Regions from separate parts of the Bradyrhizobium sp. WSM4872 genome, predicted to be linked through region 1. Evidence: predicted binding sites of a transcription regulator. Region 1 holds the regulator's gene; the other holds the start of a gene.

Region 1 (4,059 bases):
GCATGACGTCGAGCACGGCGTTCGCAGCCGCGATCGCGAGCGGATTGCCGCCGAAGGTCGAGCCGTGCGAGCCCGGCGTCATGCCGGATGCCGCTTCCGCGGTCGCAAGGCAGGCGCCGATCGGAAAGCCGCCGCCGAGCGCCTTGGCCAGCGACATCACGTCGGGTTCGACGCCGAGGCGGCGGTACGCGAACAGATCGCCGGTGCGGCCCATGCCGGTCTGCACCTCGTCGAAGGCGAGCAACAGACCCTTCTCGTCGCAGAGCTGACGCAACGCCCTCAGGAAGGCGGGCGTTGCCGAACGCACACCGCCCTCGCCCTGGATCGGCTCGATCAGGATGCCGGCGGTCTGCGGACCGATCGCCTTTTTCACTGCCTCGAGATCGCCATGCGCAACCTGGTCGAAGCCCTCCATCGGGGGGCCGAAACCTTCGAGATATTTCGCCGACCCCGTCGCCGCCAGCGTCGCCAGCGTGCGGCCATGGAAGGCGCCTTCGAAGGTGATCATGCGATAGCGGTCGGGATGGCCCTTCGCGGCGTGATAACGGCGCACGACCTTGATCACGCATTCCAGCGCTTCGGCGCCGGAATTGCAGAAGAACACGAAGTCCGCGAAACTTTCATTGCACAGGCGCGCGGCGAGCTTTTCGCCGTCCGGGCTCTGGAACAGGTTCGACATGTGCCAGAGCTTGGTCGCCTGCTCCTGCAACGCCGCGACCAGCGCCGGATGGGCATGGCCGAGCGCGTTCACCGCCACCCCCGAGGTGAAATCGAGATAGCGCTCGCCATTAGTCGCGATCAGCCAGCAGCCTTCGCCACGCTCGAAACCGAGGTCGGATCTGGCGAAAACGGGGAGCAAATGCGGCGCTGCGCTGTTAGTCATGGCGGTCACTTGAATGTTGCGGACGGTGTGAGCGTGCATTGCGCAACGCACCATCGACCGGCCCGGAAAACGAAACGTGCCGCCTCTTGAGGGCGGCACGCACGACTATCTTAGGCCTGGTGAAACGGGTGTCAATGCCGCCCGGAAAGCCTCGCGAAACGCTGAATCCGTAGTCTTGCGGTGCCGATTTTGCGGGATTTAGCCACGGAACATGTGGAAGCGAGTCGGCGGACTCTTGCGCGGGAGTCACGCCATATTGTAGCGTTTGGATTGTCAGATACGACATCTCGTGCAGTGGTTCTGATCTTTAAGTCCTTATGTACCGGCGTAAACGTTCGGGCGTTCAAGACGCGCCCGGCGAGCCTTAAGGGATTCTGGCGGCACGGGTTTTTGAAGGCTTAGGCATTCGCTGCGAGGCCCCAGGATGGCTGGCGCGCAGCGAGGGAAAGGGTGCAATGACGGTTTTGACCTGGTCCGATGATCGCGTCGAGCAGCTGAAAAAGCTCTGGGAGGCCGGACTTTCGGCCAGCCAGATCGCGGCGGAGCTCGGCAATGTGACCCGCAATGCCGTGATCGGCAAAGTGCACAGGCTCGGCCTTTCGGGCCGCGCCAAGAGCCCTTCGTCGGCAGCGCCCCGGCCGCGCAAGGCGCGTCCCGCGCAGCACATGATGCGGGTGAGCCGCCCGATCTCGCGCGGCAACACCGCGCTGGCGCAGGCCTTTGAGGTCGAGGCTGAGCCGGATCCGGTCACATACGACAACGTGGTGCCGATGAGCCAGCGGCTGTCGCTGCTGGAATTGAACGAGGCGACCTGCCACTGGCCGGTCGGCGATCCCTCGAGCCCGGACTTCTTCTTCTGTGGTGGCCGTGCGTTGTCCGGCCTGCCCTATTGCGCCCAGCACTCGCGCGTCGCGTACCAGCCGGCATCGGATCGGCGCCGCGCACCGGTGAAGCCGGGTCCGCGGTAATCACGGCAAGTCGTCGCGCGAAGACAGTTCAACAATTTCAGTGTCGTCCTGGCGAAAGCCAGGACCCATACTCCGAGCACGCAGTAGTCGTGCGGAAGGGGTCACTCCGAGTCTTCGCCAAACCACGTTCGGTGGTTATGGGTCCCGGATCAGCGCTCGCTTCGCTCGCTTGTCCGGGACGACGTCGGAGAATTCGGGGACAGCTCGCCAGCAAACAAGCCTGCAACCCTACACCTGCTCCGCCTTGGCAAAACGATCATCCAGCGCGTAGCCGGCGCCGCGGACGGTGCGGATCGGGTCCTGCTCGCGGCCGAGATTGAGCAGCTTGCGCAGGCGGCCGATATGCACGTCGACGGTACGCTCATCGATGTAGATGTCGCGGCCCCAAACGCTGTCGAGCAGTTGCTCGCGCGAGAACACCCGGCCCGGATGCTCCAGGAAGAACTCCAGCAGGCGATATTCGGTCGGACCGAGATCGATCGGCCGGCCCGAGCGCGCCACGCGGCGCTTGTCGCGGTCGAGCTCGATGTCGCCAAAAGCAAGCACGGTGGCGAGCCGCTCGGGGCTCGCGCGCCGCAGCAGGCCTTTCACGCGCGCGAGCAGCTCCGGCACCGAGAACGGCTTGACGATGTAATCGTCGGCGCCGGTCGCAAGACCCCGCACCCGTTCGCTCTCCTCGCCGCGCGCGGTGAGCATGATGATCGGGAGCTGCTTGGTCTCGGGACGGGTGCGAAGCCGCCGGCACAATTCGATGCCTGACAGGCCCGGCAGCATCCAGTCGAGCACGATCAGATCGGGGATGTGCTCCTTGAGGCGAGTGTCGGCGTCGTCGCCGCGCATCACCGTCTCGACGTCATAGCCGTCGCCTTCGAGGTTGTAGCGGAGAAGCTCCGTCAGAGCTTCCTCGTCCTCAACCACCATAATGCGTGCGCCCATCGGGTCGTCGCTCCTTAAGTGTTCGGTACCGTGTTGGCGAAGGTCGTCATGTCGCCCTTCGGCCGCTTGTCGGTGATCGCCTGTCCCTCGATCATGTAGAACACGGTCTCGGCGATGTTGGTGGCGTGGTCGCCGATCCGCTCGATGTTCTTGGCGCAGAACATCAAATGGATACAGAACGAGATGTTGCGCGGATCCTCCATCATGTAGGTAAGGAGCTCGCGGAACAGCGAGGTGCAGATGGCGTCGACCTCCTCGTCGCCCTTCCACACCGCCATCGCCGCCGGCAGATCATGCGCGGCATAGGCGTCCAGCACCGACTTGACCTGCTGCTGCACGAGGTCGGTCATGTGCTCGAGGCCGCGAAACAGCTTGAGCGGATGGAAGTCCGTCTCCAGCGCCGCGACGCGTTTGCCCATGTTCTTGGCGAGGTCGCCGATGCGCTCGAGATCGGTCGCGACGCGCATGGCGCCGACGATCTCGCGCAGGTCGACCGCCATCGGCTGGCGGCGGGCGATGGTGAGGACCGCACGCTCCTCGATGCGCTTCTGCAGCGCGTCGAGTTCTGTGTCGATGGCGACGACGCGCTGGCCGAGCGGGACGTCGCGGCGGATCAGCGCGTCGACGGACTCGACGATCATGCGCTCGGCGATGCCACCCATCTCGGCGACCAGGCGGGTGAGTTCCTGGAGGTCGGTATCGAAGGCCTTTGCGGTATGTTCAGAACCCATGTCGCGTCTCCTAGCCGAACCGGCCGGTGATGTAATCCTGCGTGCGCCGGTCAGTCGGCGACGTGAAGATCTTGCTGGTGTCGTCGAATTCGATCAGCTCGCCGAGATACATGAAGGCGGTCTTGTCGGAGACGCGCGCCGCCTGCTGCATGTTGTGAGTGACGATCGCGATCGTGTAATCCTCGGACAGCTCCTGGATCAGCTCCTCGACCTTGGCGGTCGAGATCGGGTCGAGCGCCGAACAGGGTTCGTCGAACAGGATCACCTCGGGCCGCACCGCGACGGTGCGGGCGATGCAGAGGCGCTGCTGCTGGCCGCCCGAGAGCGACAGGCCGGAGGCGTTGAGCTTGTCCTTGACCTCGTTCCACAGCGCGCCGCCGCGGAGTGCCTTTTCGACGCGGCCGTCCATCTCGGACTTCGAGATCTTCTCATAGAGACGGATGCCGAACGCGATGTTCTCGTAGATCGTCATCGGGAACGGCGTCGGCTTCTGGAACACCATGCCGACGCGGGCGCGCAGCAGATTGAGGTCCAGCTTGCC
Region 2 (4,059 bases), on a different contig from region 1:
TGATAGCCGGGGATCGCGATTGCCTTGAGGATCGCGCGGCGGATCATCCGTTTGGTCTGTTCGTCGAGATAGGCAAAATTGTAGGCGGGCGCGTTCATTCCGCGGCCTCCTTCATGGCGTCAGGCGCATTGGCCTCGGTGAACGCTTTAGAAAACTCTTGGCGCAGCTTGCGCAACAGGCCGAGCTCCGACTGGAAATCGACATAATGCGGTAGCTTCAGATGCTCGACGAAGCCGGTCGCCTGGACGTTGTCCGAATGCGACATCACGAATTCCTCATCTTGCGCGGGCGCGAGTGCCTCTTCGCCAAGCTCGCGCGCGCGCAACGCGCGGTCGACCAGCGCCATCGACATGGTCTTGCGCTCGCTCTGGCCGAAGGCGAGGCCATATCCGCGGGTGAAGCACGGCGCTTCGGTGGCGGAGCCCTTGAACTGGTTGACCATCTGACATTCGGTGAGTTCGATCGAGCCGAGCGGAACGGCGAAGCCGACATCTTCCGCCGAGAATTCGACCTCGACCTCGCCGAAGCGGATTTCGCCGGCGAAGGGGTGGTTGCGGCCGTAGCCGCGCTGGGTGGAATAGCCCATCGCCAGCAAGAACCCTTCGTCGCCACGCGCGAGGTTCTGCAGGCGCAGGTCGCGATCCGCAGGAAAATTCAGCGGCTCGCGGGTGAGATCGCCGACGCTGGCGCCTTCCTCGGCCTGCGGCGATGATTCGATCAGCCCGTCGCGGCCGAGAATATCCGTCACCCGCGGCGTGGGCGCCGTCGATGCTTCGGCCGTCGCCGGCGCCTCCGGCACAAAGCCGTCGGCGAGCGAGGGATCGAGCAGACGGTGGGTATAGTCGAAGGTCGGGCCGAGGATCTGGCCGCCGGGAATGTCCTTGAAGGTCGAGGACACCCGCCGCCGCACGCGCATCGCACCGGTCTCGACCGGCTCGCTGGCGCCGAAGCGCGGCAGCGTGGCGCGGAAGGCGCGGACCAGAAAGATCGCCTCGATCAAATCGCCGCGCGCCTGCTTGATGGCGAGCGCCGCGAGCTCGCGGTCATAGAGCGAGCCTTCGCTCATGACGCGGTCCACGGCGAGGCCGAGCTGCTCCGAGATCTGGTCGAGGGAGATTTCCGGCACGCTTTGGTCGCCGCGCCGCGCACTGGCGAGCAGGCGATGAGCGTTCTCGATGGCGCGTTCGCCGCCTTTGACTGCGACATACATGCTTAGCTTCCCTTGCTCACGACGCGCGTGGTGCGCGGGATCGCAACCACGGCATGGTCGGCGACCAGCACCACATCGACGCCGCGCGGAAACAGCGCTTCGTTGACGCGCAAGCGCTCGAACAGGTCGAACGGCTTGATCGAGGCATGGAGCGCCGCGACACCGTCGATGCCGGGACCGCGCAGCTCGAAGCTGCGTCCTGCGTCCAGGCTCTCGACCTGCAGGATCAATGTGGTCGACCGATCCGGATATTCGCTGGTGCCGAGCGCGAAGCGCTCAAGCGAAGGCAGCGCCCCGCCGTCGCTGATCAGGGCGAAGCTTGCGATGGAGGAATCCTGCACCACCGGCGCGCCGGTATGGAATTTCAGCCATTTCACGACGTCGGAACTTTCAGACGTGTGCGCATCGAGCCAGAGCGGCGTGTCGTGATCGAACAGCGTCAGCGCGATCGCGGCCGTGCCGCGCATCATCATATGAGGCGCCCCTGATGTCGGCACGATGCGCTGGACCGATCCCGGCCGCGCCATCGCGTCCATGACCGAACGAAAGGTCGATTGCGCCGACAGCACCTTGTCGGCGAATCCCGGCGGCAGTTCCGCAATCGTGGTCATGATCTCACCCCTCACCGCGCACCATGGTGTAGAAATCAACCTTCGTCGCGGCGGTCTCGGCCGCCGCCTGCTTGCGCCTGACCATAAGCTGCTCACGCAACGGCGCGATAACGTCCCGCTCCACGGCGCCGCCGAAATCCCTGGACTGCACCAGCGCATCGCACAGCGCGATCAACCGCGCCTTCTCACCGTCGCGACCGAGCGTGTAGCCGAAGCCGACCTCGCCGCTCGCGAGCCGCACCGCGGCGCGCGATACCGTGGCTTCGCCGAGATTGAACGGCGCACCGTCGCCGCCGACCCGGCCGCGCAGCATGACGAGGCCGTTTTCCGGCGCGCGCAGATCCTGATGCGCCGGCAGAGCGAGAGCGCGGAGGCGAGCGGCGATCTCGCCCGCCTCCGCGTGCGCCAGCACGGCCATTGCGGCCTTGCGCTGGGCTTGCTGATTGTTGTGCTGGGTCACCAGATCCACCGAACTTTTCTCAACAACTTGCCGAATCCAAGTTGTCTATGATACTAGACAACTTGATACCGGAGCGCCATGACTGTTTCGTGACAAAGGCGTGATTTCTGGAGTAGCTTCCCGGCCACATGAGCATGCAGGACACAGCCTCCTCCGGCGTCGCGTTGTGGCGCCTCGTTGCCGACGGCATCGAGCGCGGCATCGCCGACGGCCGCTTTGCGGCCGGCGACAAGCTGCCGGGCGAGATGGAGATCGCCGAAACCTATCGCGTCAACCGCCACACCGTGCGGCGCGCGCTGGCTGCACTTGCCGAGCGCGGCATCGTGCGGGCCGAACGCGGCAGCGGAACCTATGTCGAGGCGCAGAAGCTCGCCTATCCGCTGCGTTCCCGGACCCGCTTCTCCGAGATCGTCGGCGCGGACGGCCGCGAACCGCATGGCCGGCTGATCGAGGCGTCCGATGATGTCGCGACCCGCGAACTCGCGCGAGAACTCGGTCTCAAGACCGGCGCACCGCTGGTGCGGATCGAGGCGATGCGCCTCGCCGACCGCACGCCGATCTGCGTCTCCACGACATGGCTGTCGGCGCAGTTGTTCCCGGGTGCGGGCGACATCTTTGCCGCGACCCGCTCGATGACGAAACTGCTCGAGCATTACGGCGTCCGCGACTATCGCCGCGGCGCGACCCGGATCACCGCCGGCATCGTCGACGCAACCGACGCCGCACGGCTCGATCTGGCGCTGGGGGGGCCGATCCTGGTGGTCGACGCCACCGACCACGATCTCGACGGCAAGCCGCTGGTGACCAAGCATTCGCGCTTTGCCGCGGAGCGGGTGGAATTTCTGGTGGAGCCGTAGGGTGGGCTGCTTGTTCTCCCTCGCCCCGTTCTTACGGGGAGAGGGTTGGGGTGAGGGGCTGCCTCCACAATCACCGTAAGAGACGGACTCGCGGAGAGTCCCCCTCACCCGCCGCAAGCGGGGAGAGGCGAAGACCTACGCCACTGCCCTTCGGCCGATGATCGCAAACCGCAACTTTCCCGAGACGAAATCAATCGCGGCGACCGCGACCAGGATCATCAGGATCAGGAACGACACCTTCTGCCATTCCAGCACGCGGATCTGCTCGGCGAGCTGGAGGCCGATGCCGCCGGCGCCGACGATGCCGATGATGGTGGCCGAGCGCGTGTTCGACTCGATGAAATAGAGCACCTGTCCGGCGATCACGGGCAGGACCTGCGGCAGCAGGCCGAAGCGGATCTCGTGCAGCGCACTGCCGCCGGAGGCGCGGATGCCCTCGACCTGCTTCTGGTCGGCGCCCTCGATCGCCTCCGAGAACAGTTTTCCAAACGCGCCGAAATCGGACACGGCAATGGCGAGCACGCCGGCGAACGGGCCGAGCCCGACCACGTTGATCCACACCAGCGCCCAGATCAACGTGTCGACGCCGCGGATCGAATCCAGGAAACGCCGAATCGGGAAACGCAAAATGCTCGACGGCACGACGTTACGCGCGGCCAGCAGGCTGACCGGCAGCGCGAACAGCGCGGCCAGAGTCGTGCCGAGCAGCGCGATCGACAGCGTCTCGCCGAGCGCCTTCAGATAGATCGGCAGCGACGAGCCGGGATCCGGCGGGATCATCATCAGGCTGATCCAGCCGAGCTGGTTGAGGCCCGCGACGAACCGCGACGGCGAGAAGTCGAGATCGACGAGGCCGTAAATCAGGATCGCGAGCGCCGCGACGATCGTCGCCGGCATGGCGAGCCGCGCCGACGCCGGCCG

The links. The regulator PhoB, encoded in region 1, activates phosphate uptake and scavenging genes when phosphate is short. The targets are predictions, from matches to a motif close to TGTCATNNANCTGTCAT.
Region 2: a site for PhoB is predicted at 2,360-2,376, ahead of phnF (phosphonate metabolism transcriptional regulator PhnF). Genes of this name have one in related genera too.

What each region holds. Positions count from the first base shown of each region.
Region 1 is NZ_JBVVPT010000028.1:41,427-45,485, forward strand. It holds gene AC0L3C_RS28570 (acetylornithine transaminase) at 1-883, opposite strand, end outside; gene AC0L3C_RS28575 (GcrA family cell cycle regulator) at 1,339-1,851, shown strand; gene phoB (phosphate regulon transcriptional regulator PhoB) at 2,080-2,787, opposite strand; gene phoU (phosphate signaling complex protein PhoU) at 2,802-3,518, opposite strand; gene pstB (phosphate ABC transporter ATP-binding protein PstB) at 3,529-4,059, opposite strand, start outside.
Region 2 is NZ_JBVVPT010000037.1:47,218-51,276, reverse strand. It holds gene AC0L3C_RS32380 (alpha-D-ribose 1-methylphosphonate 5-phosphate C-P-lyase PhnJ) at 1-98, opposite strand, end outside; gene AC0L3C_RS32375 (carbon-phosphorus lyase complex subunit) at 95-1,210, opposite strand; gene phnH (phosphonate C-P lyase system protein PhnH) at 1,213-1,821, opposite strand; gene phnG (phosphonate C-P lyase system protein PhnG) at 1,826-2,290, opposite strand; gene phnF (phosphonate metabolism transcriptional regulator PhnF) at 2,410-3,138, shown strand; gene phnE (phosphonate ABC transporter, permease protein PhnE) at 3,274-4,059, opposite strand, start outside.